Regions from separate parts of the Thermoanaerobacter uzonensis DSM 18761 genome, predicted to be linked through region 2. Evidence: a T-box and tRNA genes for the amino acid it is inferred to sense, from the RefSeq annotation. Region 2 holds a T-box; the other holds one or more tRNA genes.
What was found. The T-box of region 2 lies ahead of metG (methionine--tRNA ligase). A T-box ahead of a tRNA ligase gene usually reads a tRNA of that ligase, here a tRNA-Met.
Positions count from the first base shown of each region.

Region 1 (8,005 bases), on a different contig from region 2:
AAAGGGAGTTTTGGAAAAATACTGTAAGGAAAATGGGATTCCATGTACTTCTTTTAGAAATTTTGGCGATATTATAGAAAAGTTAAAGCGATAAACTTCAGTGGGTGTTTATCGCTTTAACAAGGGGAGGTAATACTTGTTTTTTTCTAGAGATGACATAAGGCAAGTAAAAGCTGTTGTTTTTTATTTCAACGTTAAAAGCCCTTTGTAACAGCTCTTTGTTGTTTCCTACAAAAAGTATTTCAGATCCCTCATTTATTATATCTGTCAACATAAGCAATAAGATGTCGTAGTCTTTGTCTTTTTTCACTTTTTCCATAAAGCTTATAAGCTGTTGTTTTAATTCTCCTGCATCTGTAAGAGTGTTAACCTGCCCTATGCCGATTTTATAATTATTTATTGTAAATTCTTTGAAATCTGTATAAAATATTTCTTCAACAGTTTTTCCTTCTAAAGAGGTACCTGCTTTGAACATTTCAGTTCCAAACTCATTTATGTCTATGTTGGCAATTTCTGCAAGCTTCTTAGCTGCTCTTACGTCTTCTGGTGTACAAGTAGGAGATTTAAATACAAGAGTATCTGATAAAATAGCAGCGCACATTATTCCCGCTATTTTTGGTTCCGGAATTAGCCCTTTTTCTTCAAAAAGTCGATTTATAATTGTAGCAGTAGAGCCTACAGGATGGTTTCTAAATAGTATTGGCTGCTCTGTTTCTATTGTCCCAATTCGGTGATGATCAATTATTTCTAATATTCTTGCTTGTCCTATTCCTTCAACTGCTTGCGAAAATTCATTGTGGTCAACCATTATGACATTTTTTCTTTCATAGTCTAAAATATGTCGTCTTGCAAGGAGCCCCGTGACTTTTCCTTCTTCATCGACAACTGGAAAGTTTCGGTATCTATATTTTAACATTACTTCTTTTACATCATCAATATAATCGCTAACTCTAAATGTTACTAGATCTTCCTTTTTTATTACATATGATAATGGTATACTTTGGTTTAATAATTTAACAGTGTCAAACGTATCTGGTACAACTTTTATAATTGTTACTTTATATTGTTTAGCTAGTTCAAGAATTTTTTCTGAGACTCCGTTGTTGCCAGTAATTATGAGAGCTTTTATTCCTTGTAGAATCGCAACTTGTTGTATATCGCCTCTGTCTCCAATGATTAAGATATCCCCTTTTTTTATTCTTTTTAACACATTTTCTTTAGACATGGCAGCTACTAAAATGTCGCCTTCAAGATAATCTACATATCTTAAAACTTCTTCTCCTTTCAAAGTAGCTAATATGTTGTCAATAGGGATTTTATACTTAGATAATTCATGAGAAGAAGAAAGATATGCCTTTGCCAAATCTCCTACTGTGGCAATTCCTATTAATTTATTCTCCTTATCTACTACTGCTATTGTTCTAATGTTTTTTTCCATCATAGTGTTCCATGCTTCAAACATGGAGGTGTTTTCTTTAAAAACGAGAGGTTTATCAAATTTAATGTCTTGTACTTGGGTATATACATTTTCAATAAAAATAGGCTCTTCTACTCCAAAATAGTCTAGTACAAATTTTGTCTCTCGGTTTATAGGACCTAATCTAACAGGTATAGCATTTATACCTTCAGAGATGCGCTTTAGATAGGCATAAGAAATAGCTGAGCAAATAGAATCGGTATCTGGATTTTTATGTCCGGAAATATATACTGTTGTCATGATGCATCGCCCCTATTTTAGTTTCATTCTTGTTGCAGTGGATAAATATAATATAACAAGAAAAGGAGGGTATGTAAATGGTAATAACCATACAAAGTCAAATTTATGCATTTTTAGTAACAGTATATGGTGGTTTTGTGCTGGGTTTTATATACGATATTTTTAAAGTAACAAGACGAGTTTTTAGGCTTAAAAAAACTTTTTCTAATATTGCCGATATTATATTTTGGCTTTTTGGGACAATTACTATGCTTTATTTTATGTATATAAGCAATTATGTTGAAATCAGGTTTTATAGTTTTTTGGGATTTGCAATTGGAATCATTCTTTATTATGTGTTGCTAAGTCATTTCATCATCCGAGCTTTAATTGGAGTTTGTGAATTTGCAATAAAATTTTTAAAAAAGATGGCAGAAATTATTATATATCCTGCTAGAATAGTAGTCAATTTTATTATTGTTCCTTATAAGTTCACAAAAAAAATTTTAACTTTGCCTGTTGCTTTTCTGAAAAATAATTTAACTCATTTTAAGATTTTTAAAAGGAAAAAATAAAGGATTTTTTAAAGAAATGTCGAATAAAAATAATAGATTATATGCCTTGTGAAAGCAGGTGTTATGAGTGAAAAAGCTAAAGAAGATATTGTTTTTTGCCTTTATTGCATATATTGGATTTACTTTTTTTCAGCAGCAAGTTGCATTAGAGAAACTTGATAATAGGTATAGGGATTTAAAAAATAAAGAAGCTGCAGTAATGAAAGAAAATAAGTATTTAAATGAATTACTTCACCAGATAAATAGTGAAAGTTTTATTGAAAATGAGGCAAGACAAAAGTTGGGGTTGGTTAAAAAAGGAGAAATAATTTATGTAGATGTTTCAAAAACTAAGTCCCAAGAGACAAAAAAGTAATTTCAGAAAATTCATCTTGAAATATTTTGTATCTTAATATATAATAAACTCATTAATAAAATTTTTAGAGGGAGGATCTTTATTTATATGCCATTTGAGGTTGGAGATGTTGTTGAGGGCACCGTGTTAAACATCACAGACTTTGGAGCATTTATTCAGTTACCAGAGGGGAAAACTGGGTTGGTGCATATTTCGGAAGTTGCTAATACCTATGTAAAAGATATTAGGGAGCATTTGAAGGAGCATGATAAAGTAAAAGTAAAAATATTGTCCATGGATGCTAATGGCAGAATAAGTTTGTCAATCAAAAAGGCTTTGCCCAAGAATAATAAAGAAAGAGAACCAAAGGATTTTGTATGGCAGAGCAATAGGAATTATAATACTAATAGTTCCTTTGAAGAGAAATTGCTTAAGTTTTTAAAAGATTCAGACGAAAGGCAGCAACAGCTGCGAAAGAATTTTGATTCCAAGAGAAGAAATACAGGCTACAGAAGAAGCAATGGATATTAACTTCGGGTTATGCCCGAAGATTTTTCATAAAGGGTTTTTACCTGTGATAGTTGGGGGTTATTATGAGAATTTGTGCAATTGATATAGGGACAAATTCAATACGCCAACTTATATGTGACGTAAATAATGGAAATATAAACAAGATACAAAAAGACGTTGAAATAACTCGATTGGGGGAAGGAATTTCTAAAACGGGTAAGTTAAATAATAACGCGATACAGAGAAGCATTGAGGTGATTGAACGCTTTGTGAAATTGGCCCAAGAAAAAGGTGCAGAAGTTATATATGCTTTTGCAACATCTGCGATGAGGGATGCTAAAAATAAAGATGCTTTTTTTGAGCAAATTAGAAAACTTGGGCTAGAGGTAGAAATCATAGATGGAGAAACAGAGAGCTTATTTGGATACATCGGAGCGGTGTTGGGGGTTAATAAGGAAGATGCTCTGGTGTTAGATATAGGAGGAGGAAGTACTGAATTAGCATATAAAGGTAGAGAATTTGTAAAAGAAAGTTTTGATATAGGAGCTGTGAGGCTTACTGAAAAATTTATTAAAAATGATCCTCCTACAGCTGAGGAATATGATGAAATCAGGTTGCATATAATAGATACAATGGTAAATTCTATTAATAAGTACAAAGAAGTTGAAAATGTCATCGGCATAGGAGGGACAATAACAACTCTCGCTGCCGTTTCCCAGCAATTGGAAATTTATTCTCAAGAAAAAATTCATGGATATCAGCTAAAAAAAGAAGAAATTAAGAGGATTTTAGATAAATTTATGTCTGTTACATTGGAAGAGCGGAAAAAAATTTTTGGATTGCAGCCACAAAGGGCTGATATAATAATTGCGGGAACTGCTATATTACTGACTATATTAGAAATGCTGAGTTTCAAAGAAATAACGGTTAGTGAGTGGGATAATTTAGAAGGAGCAGTCGTCTATAAATTTGGGGAATTTAAGCTATAAAAATGGAATTTTCATTTGAAGTTGCAAAAGTGGATAAAAAACTATTGACTTAAAGATATAGATATAATATAATAAATACTGTCTCAAGGAGATGAAGCCGGAGTGGCGGAACTGGCAGACGCACAGGACTTAAAATCCTGCGGGCCCTAAAAGCCCGTACCGGTTCGAGTCCGGTCTCCGGCACCAATGGCGCGGGGTGGAGCAGTCCGGTAGCTCGTCGGGCTCATAACCCGGAGGTCGTAGGTTCAAATCCTACCCCCGCAACCAAAAATATGGCGGCGTAGCTCAGTTGGCCAGAGCATGCGGTTCATACCCGCAGTGTCGGTGGTTCAAATCCACTCGCCGCTACCAGCAAAGAACGGAAATCGTCACCTATCCAGAAGTAGAATTCACATTTTATTTCATCTGGGGTGACGATTATTTTTTTTATGTAGTTTTTAAGCACTTCTTTAATTTCATGAGGATCCTTCGAGGAATTAATTATTTCCCTATCCTTTTCGAAGATTTTTAATATCATTTCTGGTGTAATAAAGTCTGTCTCTTTTTTATTTTCCAGCTCTTTAATTCTGTAAGCAAGCTCATTTCTCATTGCTTCTAATTCGTTCATTTTTTCTTTCATTATTGGCTGAAACATCCCCTGAGCAATAGCTTCTACTATGTTTTTCATCTGCTCTTCAACCTCCTTATAGCGCTTTTTTAAAAAAGCAATTTCTTCTGCTCTCTCTTTATTTAGCTTCTGATTTTCCTCGTTTAAAAGTCTAGCCAATACCGGCGCTACTTTTGGGTCAAGCACTCTCTTGTTCAGCTCATCTATAACAAAAGCTTCTAGTTTTTCTTTATTTATATCTCTATTTGTGCACTGCTTAGTTCTGTCTTTCCTGCTGCATCTATAAGTTACATATTTCCCTCTGCTTAAACACCCTACCATTTTAGAACCGCATATTCCGCAGTAAACAAGACCTGACAAAAGATAAACCCTTTTTGCAGAATTAGCCCCTCTTGTTATTTTTCTTTCTTCCATTTTCTCCTGCACTTTTTTAAATAAGTCTTCATCAATGATTGCAGGTATAGCATTCTCTATAACGATTACGTCTTCTTTTACTATTCTATGGTTTTTCTTTGTACCTTTATTGAATATGTATTTGCCAGTATATTTTTCATTTTTCAAAATTTCATGAATGCTGTTTTTCCTGAACGGATTTCCCTTCTTAGTTTTGTAACCTCTTAAGTTTAATTCATCAATTATCTGCCTATATCCATACCCCTGTGCATATAACTCAAAAATCAGTCTCACTGCTTCAGCTTCTTTTTCGTTTATCACATATTTCCCATCCACAATGTCATATCCCAAAGGTGGTATACCTCCATTAAATTTGGCCTGAAAAGCATTTTCTTTCAATCCTTTCATAACCTCCCTTGCGAGGTTTTTGGAGTAGTACTCAGCCATCCCTTCTAAAACACTTTCTAAAATAATGCTCTCTGGCGAATCATCTAACTGTTCAAGTACTGAAATAAGTTTTACGCCGTTCTTTTTTAACTGTCTCCTGTAGAAAGCGCTGTCATATCTGTTGCGGGCAAACCTGTCCAGTTTATGAACAATAACAGCGTTAAACAGCCCCAGTGAGCTGTCCTTTATCATCTGCAGGAATGCCGGCCTATCATCAGTTGTAGCACTTTTTGCTTCATCGGTGTATATCTTTACCAGCTGTATGTTATTTTTTTCGCAGTACTCTTTTATAGCTCTTAATTGAGCTTCAATACTTTCCTCCCTTTGATTGTCGCTAGAGTATCTTGCATATGCAGCAGCTCTTATTTCTGTTTCAGCCATGAGAAATCCCCTTTCCTTAAATATTTATTTTTATTTCAACAATTAATTAATAACATCTTTATTTGTATATTTTGACATTGACAATCTTTTTTCATCATGATATACTATAATTGCAGGGTCGATCCGGTATTAGTCGCCGGGAAATCGGTCTTGCTTTTATTTTTGTCTTATTTTCTAACAACTCCGTACGGGTCTGCAGGATGGGCATGTAAGTTTAGTATTGGTTTTAATTCTGTAAACAAATTTTCTAACCCATATTTTTTTATTTTTCCTGTTGGATAATCATATCTTAGTAATGCATATGCTATAAAATCAACTGACTGAATAAGATAGTCATCCTGTGAGTCTCTGAAGAAGGGATCAGCAATGATTCTGTCGATAGTTATGTTCTTAGTTCTTACGTTTGGTTCCCATTCACCATACTTACTTGGTATCGGATTAAAAACTCTCATTTTCCGTAGTACTTTTTTTATTCTTGTTTCATCTCCCCTATCAAAAACAAGTATTCCATAGTCGTTCTTTGTTTCAAGAGATCGATTTATTCTATTTATTATTCTGTCTAAAGCTTCTTCATAGCTTCTAACACTTACGTTAATGCATTCAACATTGTATTTGCTTAATGCCGCCAATAGTTTAATATAACGTCTAAATATAAAGGCCCGTTGCCTTTTCGTAACAATTTTACTTCCTAGTTTACCACGTCCAGCAATGAATTCGGTAGCATGTAGTTCTTTAGCTATTCTTATGCCATACCTATTTTTTAGGTATATCCTAAATCTTTTTATAACTTTAAACACATTGTTCCAGTTTTCTGCCGGTATCCCTAATGCAGAAAAAATGTAGACATTACTTTTCTCATCACCTGATTCATCTAAGTAATATATGTACATAAGTAAAATCCCCTCCCAAATATTATTTAGCTTTTGAAAGGTATTTTAATATTTTTTCTGACACTTTATCTGCCTCATCTTCCAACTCTAAATGCTCCATGTTAAGCCCTATAATGTATCCACAGCGTGGCATGTCATTCAGTATATGCTGTATTTCATGGAGGAAAGTTTTAACTTGCGTCCTGTAACTTACATTTCCGTTGAGCAGTAAATGATAGTTTCCCCTTCTGCTTACGTATGTAAACCCCAGCACTGTTGATGGTAGATTAAACACTATATGAGTCCGTATACCAAATGTATTCATAACATCATGAAATGGGATTGTTTCATCCAATAAAGCTCTTATAAGAGATATATCAAGCAAGTTAATACTGCTCAATTAAATCATTCCTCCTTATCTTCTTTACAACAAGAATGTTTTTTAGTAGTTTACCAATGTGTAAAAAATTTTTTATTTCTTCTAATGGGATTTTTACTTTTTCGTATGGTATATTCTCAATAAAATGTTTATCCATATTATGATTAAATAAATCTTACATAATTTCATGAGGATCTTCAACAATAAAAAACCTGCCTTGTAAAGCTCCACAATGTTCGCATGTATTTGCAAAATAACTCATACTTACTGTTTTACTAAATATTTTCCGTATAGTGCTGTATTTAGTAGATAGAAACTTATCGAGAATTTCTATATCACCTAATCCAATAGGATCTAACCATGAAAAGTATTCATCTAATTCTCCTAAATCGTAATTTAAAAAATAAGAGTAAACTTTTGTAGTTTTTCCACAATTCCAACAAATTCTATCCCAACCATAAAGATTAATACCAAATTCTTTTATATATTCAAATGCCCATTCATAAATCTTTAATGTTGATTTGCAATCGGGGAAATTCGAACAACCCACAAATTTACCAAATTTTCCTGACTTTAAAACATAATATCCATCACATTGCTTACACTTAACTTTTTTCATGTTCTTTCCACCTTTATTCCTCTTTATTTTCTTCATCTTCTATTGCCTTTATTATTCGAATTATCTGCTTTATCTCTTTAGGAGAAAGCTTCTTGGTCTGCTTAAATAAAAGCTTTAAATCCTCCCTTTCTTTCAATGTATTCCAAAACTCAAACAGCTCTGGATCATCTGAAACAGCCTCAGTGATTTCGTCAGTAGGGCTGTAA
Region 1 is NZ_FQUR01000011.1:149,371-157,375, forward strand. It holds gene BUB32_RS07520 (MtnX-like HAD-IB family phosphatase) at 1-94, shown strand, start outside; gene BUB32_RS07525 (putative manganese-dependent inorganic diphosphatase) at 98-1,717, opposite strand; gene yabQ (spore cortex biosynthesis protein YabQ) at 1,795-2,271, shown strand; gene BUB32_RS07535 (FtsB family cell division protein) at 2,339-2,626, shown strand; gene BUB32_RS07540 (S1 domain-containing RNA-binding protein) at 2,714-3,136, shown strand; gene BUB32_RS07545 (Ppx/GppA phosphatase family protein) at 3,199-4,104, shown strand; tRNA gene BUB32_RS07550 (tRNA-Leu) at 4,201-4,290, shown strand; tRNA gene BUB32_RS07555 (tRNA-Met) at 4,295-4,371, shown strand; tRNA gene BUB32_RS07560 (tRNA-Met) at 4,379-4,455, shown strand; gene BUB32_RS07565 (recombinase family protein) at 4,412-5,932, opposite strand; gene BUB32_RS07570 (DUF3800 domain-containing protein) at 6,100-6,822, opposite strand; gene BUB32_RS07575 (hypothetical protein) at 6,845-7,201, opposite strand; gene BUB32_RS07580 (topoisomerase DNA-binding C4 zinc finger domain-containing protein) at 7,356-7,799, opposite strand; gene BUB32_RS07585 (helix-turn-helix domain-containing protein) at 7,813-8,005, opposite strand, start outside.
Region 1: it encodes a tRNA-Met, which carries the amino acid that the T-box ahead of metG (methionine--tRNA ligase) is inferred to sense. The anticodon was not compared.

Region 2 (8,005 bases):
TTTCTATACGGGTAGCAGTAAGGCCCGCAGATGAGGACCATCCTTTTGGACACAGTAAATATGAGAACGTTTCTGGCTTTGTGGAAGCTATCTTAATTTTTTTTGCAGCTATATTTATCACATATGAGGCAGTGCGAAGAATAATTACTCGTACTTATGTAGAAAATTTAGGTATGGGCATTATTGTCATGCTTTTTGCATCTTTTGTAAATGGAGTAGTATCATATTTTTTGTTTAAAGTATCTAAAGAAGAAAATTCTATTGCCTTAAAAGCAGATGCAATGCACCTTTTAACTGATGTATTTACGTCCGTGGGAGTTACACTAGGACTTGTTGTCATAAAAGTCACTAAATTGGATATTTTGGATCCAATCATAGCTATTTTTGTTGCATTGCTTATTATAAAAGCATCAATTGGGTTGACAAAGGAAGCTTTAAAAGATTTGACAGACACTAGTCTTCCAGAAGAGGAAGTTAAGGAAATAGAGAATATAATAAAATCAAATTCTGAAATTACAAGTTTTCACAAATTGAGAACTAGAAAATCGGGACCTCGAAGAGAAATAGACGTTCATTTGCGAGTGGACAAAAATTACAACATAGTAGAAGCTCATGAATTGTCACATAAAGTTTCAAAACAAATAACGGACAAATTTCCTGATTCTCATGTGATAATTCATATAGAACCGGAAGGGAGAAAAGAAGAGGATAAATAATAGGAGGTATATTGCCTCCTATTATTTATCCTGCTATTAGTCTACAGATTTCTTTAATTCTTCAAGACAATTTTTGCATATATTTTTGCCTTTGTAGTTTATTACATTTTCAGCGTTGCCGCAGAAAATGCAAGCAGGCTCATACTTTTTGAGGACTATTTGTTCTCCATCAACATAAATTTCAAGAGCATCTCTCTCTGCTATGTTGAGCGTCCTCCTGAGCTCGATTGGTATTACTACCCTTCCCAATTCGTCTACTTTTCTTACAATACCTGTGGATTTCAACATTTTTCTCCCCTCCTGAGTTACAAAATTCGACAACTAGACTTCACTTATAATAATACCAAGTTTTGAAAAATAAGTCAACACCTTTTTTGGAATTTTTTAAGGTTAATAACATAAATTTTATTACATAAGAAGAAAAGCATAAACGAAGTTTTTTTGGTAATTTGGGAGGGCTATACCATGATAAATTACATATGGTTTTTTATGATAGCGATAGGAGTTTTGGTAGGAATAATAAATGGCAGAATGGAAGAAGTATCTAAAGCTATAATTGATTCAGCACAGACTGCTGTTGCTATTTCGATAGGGTTAGTTGGTGTAATGGCTTTGTGGCTTGGGATAATGAAAATTGCAGATAAGTCAGGTCTTACAGATATTATAGCAAAATTACTAAAACCTACAATTATAAGGCTTTTTCCTGATGTGCCAAAAGACCATCCAGCTATTTCAGCGATGATAATGAATATATCAGCTAATATGTTAGGATTAGGTAATGCAGCAACGCCTTTTGGAATTAAGGCTATGGAATACCTTCAAGAGCTTAATAAAAAAGACAGTGCTTCAAATGCAATGGGCCGTTTTTTAGTGATAAATACAGCTTCAATACAGCTTATACCTGCAGTAATGATTGGAATAAGGGCTTCTTTGGGGGCTAAAAATCCTGCGGATTTTGTGATTGTCAGCGTACTTTCAACTAGCACTGCACTTGTAGCTGGCCTTATTTTGAATAAATACCTTGAAAAAATGCCTATATTTAAGGAGTGAAAATAATGATGAAAATTATATCTGAATGGATTATTCCTATACTTGTTCTTGCTATTCCTTTTTATGGAATCATAAAAAATATCAAAGTGTATGAAGTGTTTGTCGATGGGGCAAAAGAAGGAATTTCTGTAGTTATAAAAATATTTCCAGCTCTTGTAGCAATGCTTGTGGCAATAGGTGTATTAAGAGCGTCAGGCGCCCTTGACTTATTGGGGGAATTTTTAATGCCTTTTACAAATAAAATAGGCATGCCACAGGAGCTTGTGCCTCTTGCTTTAATAAGGCCCCTTTCGGGAAGTGGTGCTTTGGGGATTGCGACTGAGATTATAAAAACTCATGGTGCTGATTCTCTAATCGGGAAAATGGCTTCTGCTATGTATGGATCTACTGAGACCACTTTTTATGTTCTTGCTGTTTACTATGGGGCAGTGGGAATAAAAAAGATGAGACATTCTGTTATCTCTGGAATTTTTGCAGATATTATCGCAATACTTTCTTGTGTATTTTATAGCAGATTATTTTTTTAATACTTGTACACTTTTTCACTTTTGTTATACTATATATTGTAATGTTGTTTTTGCCTTTTAAAAGGAAAGGAATGATTTTTTGTGGCAACAATACCAAAATTAATAAGAAAATTAGGAAAAGAAGCATATAATTTGTATATTGTTGGGGGATACATAAGGGACAGGATTTTAAATAGAGAAGCTAAAGATTATGATTTTGTAGTTCAGGAAGATGCAGAGAAAATCGCCACATTAGCGGCAGAAAAATTAGGGGGTACTTTTGTGCCTTTTATGGCGGAAAAAGGCACATATAGGGTTGTTGTAGGAGATGAAATATTAGATTTTACTAATTTAAGAGGTGAAGATATATACATAGATTTAGCTCATAGAGACTTTACAATGAATGCTATGGCTATAAAACTGACGGATTATTTTGAATTTGAATATATTATTGACCCTTTTGGTGGCATGATGGACATAAAAAACAGGAAAATAAAGCATGTGGGTGTGATGACCTTTAAAGAAGATCCTTTAAGGGCTTTGAGGGCTGTGAGATTTGCTGCGACTTATAAATTTAATATTGATGAGGGTACAAAGGCTAAAATAAGAGAAGAAGCGGCCTTAATAAAACAAGTAGCCTCAGAGAGAATAATGAATGAAATTTTTATAATATTAAAAGAAAAGAATTCTCACAAATATTTAAGAATGATGGAAGATTTAAAACTTATGGAAAATATATTTGAAGAAGTTGCTAAAATGAAAGAAGTAGGAAAGTGCTATTATCACCTTACGAATGCCTGGATACATTCACTAAAAACTGTAGAAGAATATGAAAATATCATAAATTCTATGAGATTTCCCAAAGACGTATATGATATAGTTTCGGAGTATTTAGATAGAAAGCTTTCTTCTGACAACAAAGTAAAGGACATAATAAAACTTGGAGCTCTTTTTCACGATATAGGTAAACCAGAATCCATATATATTGATACTGAAAATAAAGTACATTTTTATAATCATGAGATAAAAGGGGCTGAAATTGTAAAAAAAATATCTTCAAGAATGAAAATGCCCAAAAAGGAATCTTCTTTGCTTAAAAAGCTTGTTCTTTATCATATGAAGCCTTTGATGTATTATGTAAATGGAGGGCCGACTAATAAATCGCTTTTTAGGTTTTTTTCCGAACTCAAAGATGATTCTATAGGAGTTTTGCTCTTATCTTTAGCAGACTTTACAGCAACAAGGCTCAATTTAGGTAAGGAAGAAGATATACCAAAATACACGGATTTCATAACTAAGCTTCTAAGAAGATATGTAGAATTTAAGGAAACACAAGAGCATTTACTTTCTCCCTTAGATATAATAATAAATTTTGATATAAAAGATGGTAAAAAACTAGGACAAATTTTATATGAAATAAGAAAAAATAGATTTTATGGTGAGATTGAAAGTAAAGAAGATGCCATTGAGTTTGTAAAAGAGAGATTGAGAATAGAGAAAATATGATTCAAAAAGAGATGCAAAAATTTTCATTGCATCTCTTATGATAGTTATTTTGCAAAGGAATTAAAACATTCTGTAAATAAAGAGTAATAAAAAGATGGGAATAATCAAAAAGGCAGTTGACAATACTTTTTATAAAGGGTATATTAAAAAATAAATAGATATAGTAAAAGGCTATGAAGGAAAGAGTAAAAAGCTTGAACTTTTACAGAGAGTCGGGCGAGGTGCGAACCGATAAAGTTTGGGCTTTTGAAGATGGCTCCGGAGCCGTACTGCTGAAGGCTAGTAGGTTTTACCGGGAACTCCCGTTACAGGGTAGGAGTGTGTTAGCACTCTGTGAGGCATGCGTCGTGAGACGTATGTGAAGAAGGGTGGTACCGCGATAATCTCGCCCCTTATGTGGAGGCGAGTTTTTTATTTACAAAAAAAGAGGAGGATGGATATGAAAAAGACTTTTTATATTACGACACCTATCTATTATCCCAGTGATAAATTACATATTGGTCATTCATATACTACAGTTTCTGCAGATGCGATGGCAAGGTTTAAAAGGCTTACCGGATATGATGTCAAGTTTTTGACCGGTACTGATGAACATGGGCAAAAAATTCAAAGAATAGCAAGAGAAAAAGGGATGTCTCCTAAAGAATATGTAGACGGGATAGTTGAATGGATAAAAGATTTATGGAAGACAATGGATATAAGTAATGACCAATTTATTCGCACAACCGATAAATATCATGAGGAAATAGTACAAAAAATATTCACGAAATTGTATGAAAAAGGAGATATATACAAAAGCGAATATGAGGGATGGTACTGTACTCCTTGTGAATCTTTCTGGACGGAGTCCCAGCTTGTAGATGGTAAATGCCCGGACTGTGGTAGACCAGTAGAAAGGGTAAAAGAAGAAGGGTATTTTTTTAAATTGTCTAAATATGGGGATAGGCTGTTACAATATTATGATGAACATCCTGATTTTATACAGCCGGAGTCAAGGCGCAATGAGATGATAAACTTTATAAAATCAGGTTTGGAGGATTTGTTTGTCTCAAGGAGTTCGTTTGACTGGGGTATAAAGGTACCTTTTGACCCAAGACATGTGATTTATGTTTGGATAGATGCTTTGTCAAATTACATAACTGCTTTAGGATATTCTACAGACCATGACGACGACTTTAAAAAATACTGGCCAGCAGATGTTCATTTGGTTGGAAAAGAGATAATGAGGTTTCACACAATAATATGGCCAGCAATGCTTATGGCTCTTGACTTGCCACTTCCTAAAAAAGTGTTTGGACACGGTTGGCTTATACTGGAAGGAGGCAAGATGTCAAAATCTAAAGGCAATGTAGTAGACCCTAAAGAGCTGGTTAGGAAATACGGCGTGGATGCTGTAAGATATTTTCTTTTGAGAGAAGTTCCTTTTGGGGCGGATGGAGTGTTTTCTAACGAAGCTTTGATAAATAGAATAAATTCAGACCTTGCTAATGACCTTGGAAACTTGCTGAGTAGAACTGTTACAATGATTGAAAAATACTTAGAAGGCATTCTGCCAAAGCCTTCCCAAAAAGAAGAAGTAGATGATGACCTTATAAATACTGCACAGAATCTACCTAAAACTGTTGAAGAGTACATGGATAAACTTCAGTTTTCCAACGCTTTAATTGAAATATGGAAATTAGTAAGACGAGCTAATAAGTACATTGATGAAACAATGCCCTGGGTTTTAGCGAAGGATGAAAGCAAAAAGGGAAGATTGGGTACTGTTTTGTATAATTTGGCGGAAGCTTTGAGATTTATTGCAGTACTTATATCTCCTTTTATGCCAAATACCCCGCAAAAAATGTTTGAACAATTAGGAATAGAAAAAGATTTGACGACTTGGGAGAGCTTAAAGTTTGGCTTGTTAAAAGAGGGTACAAAAGTAAAAAGAGGAGAAATTATTTTCCCCAGAATAGATGTAAATAAGGAACTGAATGTTATAGAAGAAGAAGCAGAGAAGGAGGAGAAAAAGATAGATTATATCACTATTGAAGATTTTGCAAAAATTCAGCTTAGGGTTGCAGAGATTTTAGAAGCTGAAAAAGTGGAAGGCTCTGACAAACTTATAAAGATGAAGCTTAAAGTGGGAGAGGAGACAAGGCAAATTGTAGGAGGAATTGCGCGTCATTACACTCCTGAAGAGCTTGTGGGAAAGAAAATAATTATTGTATATAACTTAGAGCCAAAAAAACTAAAGAGTATTGAGTCTCAAGGAATGCTTTTAGCAGCATCTACCGAAGGGAAAATGTCCCTTCTTACAGTGGACAGGGATATAGAAAGTGGGGCAAAGATAAGCTAAGGAGTGATAAAATTGTTGGTAGATTCTCACGCTCATCTTGAAGATGAGAAATACGATAGAGATAGGGAAAAAGTTATTGAAGAATGTAAAAAAGACCTCACATTTTTAATAAATGTGGGGTCTAACCTCTTAACTTCTAAACAGTCTATTGAGCTAGCTCATAACTATGACTTTATATATGCTTCTGTTGGAATTCATCCTCATGATGCACAAAGAGAATTTGACAAAGTGGAAGAAATAGAGAGATTAGCTTTGCAGGGAAAGGTTGTAGCAATAGGAGAAATAGGTTTAGATTATTATTACAATGACCCTCCCAAAGAGTTTCAAAAAGAGGTCTTCACAAAACAAATAAGGCTTGCGAAAAAACTAAATCTTCCAGTAATAATACACGATAGGGATGCTCATGGAGATATACTAGATATATTAAAACAGGAATGGACAAAAGATTTAAGAGGGGTTTTTCACAGTTATTCTGGAAGTGTTGAAATGGCTTTTCAAGTAATTGAAATGAATTTTTACATTTCTTTAGGAGGGCCTGTGACATTTAAAAATGCAAAAAAACCTAAAGAAGTAGCAAAAGCTGTTCCCATCGAAAAACTTTTAATTGAGACAGATAGTCCTTATCTTACTCCTGAGCCTTATAGAGGAAAAAGGAATACACCGGTGTATGTGAAATTTGTAGCAGAAAAAATTGCAGAATTAAGAGATATGTCTTGTGATGAGGTTTGTAGGATTACTGCTGAAAATGCCATGAAACTTTTCACCATCCATATCAAATAAAAATTTTAAAAAAATAATCTCCTGTTTTTAGGGAAGGTATCGAAAGACAAAAAAATGCGTATAATATCATTAAGTTTAATTTCACCATAAATGAAAAATTGTGTATAAAAGTTTGACAAATCAATTTAATTGAATTAAAATTACTTACGACTCCCCTAAATTAAATTTTTAACAGGAGGTTATGGGATGGATACAGACGATTTTAGAAAGCGACTTGGTGAAATAATTAAAAAACCAGTTGCTCTTCTAACATTGGCTGCCATACTATTATTGATTGTCGGAGCTATAACATACGCAAGCTTAAAAAAGGAAATAACCCTTCAGGATGAAGATAAAAAAATAGTTGTTACAACATTTAAATTAACAGTTAAAGATTTGTTAGAAGAGAAAGGAATTAAACTAAGAAAAGAAGATGTAGTAATGCCTTCTTTAGACACTGCTTTAAAAAATGGCATGAAGGTGACTATCAAAAGAGCAGTTCCTATCACTATCTGTGTGGGTGGAAAAGCAAAGGGTATTTACACTGCTGCATCTAATGTAAAAGAAGTACTTCAACAAAATAGTATAACTTTAGGACCACAGGACAAAGTAAATATGAGTTTAGATACGCCTGTGTTTAGGTACATGTACATCGACGTTACAAAAGTAACAGAAAAAATTGTTACTCAAGAGCTAGATATACCATATCAAACAGAGACAGTGAAGAATGACAATATGGAAAGAGGCCAAGTAAGAGTAGTTCAACAAGGAGAAGTTGGGAAAAAACAAATTGTGATGAAAGTTACTTATGAAAACGGCAAAGAGGTAGCAAAAAATATAATAGAGGAAAAGATAGTAAAAAATCCGATAAACCAAATTGTGTATGTTGGAACACTAGGGGTTTTTACTACTTCAAGAGGAGAGACTTTTAGATATAGGGAAATTAGAACTATGGTTGCTACTGCTTATACTAATGGCGTAGCAGATACCGGCAAAAAACCAGGAGATCCCAATTATGGGATAACTGCTACTGGTACGAAAGCTACAAGGGGAGTAATAGCTGTAGATCCAAGGGTTATACCTTTGGGCACACGACTTTACGTAGAAGGATATGGATTTGGAATTGC
Region 2 is NZ_FQUR01000006.1:18,908-26,912, forward strand. It holds gene BUB32_RS00160 (cation diffusion facilitator family transporter) at 1-716, shown strand, start outside; gene BUB32_RS00165 (AbrB/MazE/SpoVT family DNA-binding domain-containing protein) at 753-1,004, opposite strand; gene BUB32_RS00170 (nucleoside recognition domain-containing protein) at 1,182-1,766, shown strand; gene BUB32_RS00175 (spore maturation protein) at 1,772-2,293, shown strand; gene BUB32_RS00180 (CCA tRNA nucleotidyltransferase) at 2,375-3,778, shown strand; T-box leader at 3,943-4,174, shown strand; gene metG (methionine--tRNA ligase) at 4,173-6,119, shown strand; gene BUB32_RS00190 (TatD family hydrolase) at 6,132-6,899, shown strand; gene BUB32_RS00195 (ubiquitin-like domain-containing protein) at 7,086-8,005, shown strand, end outside.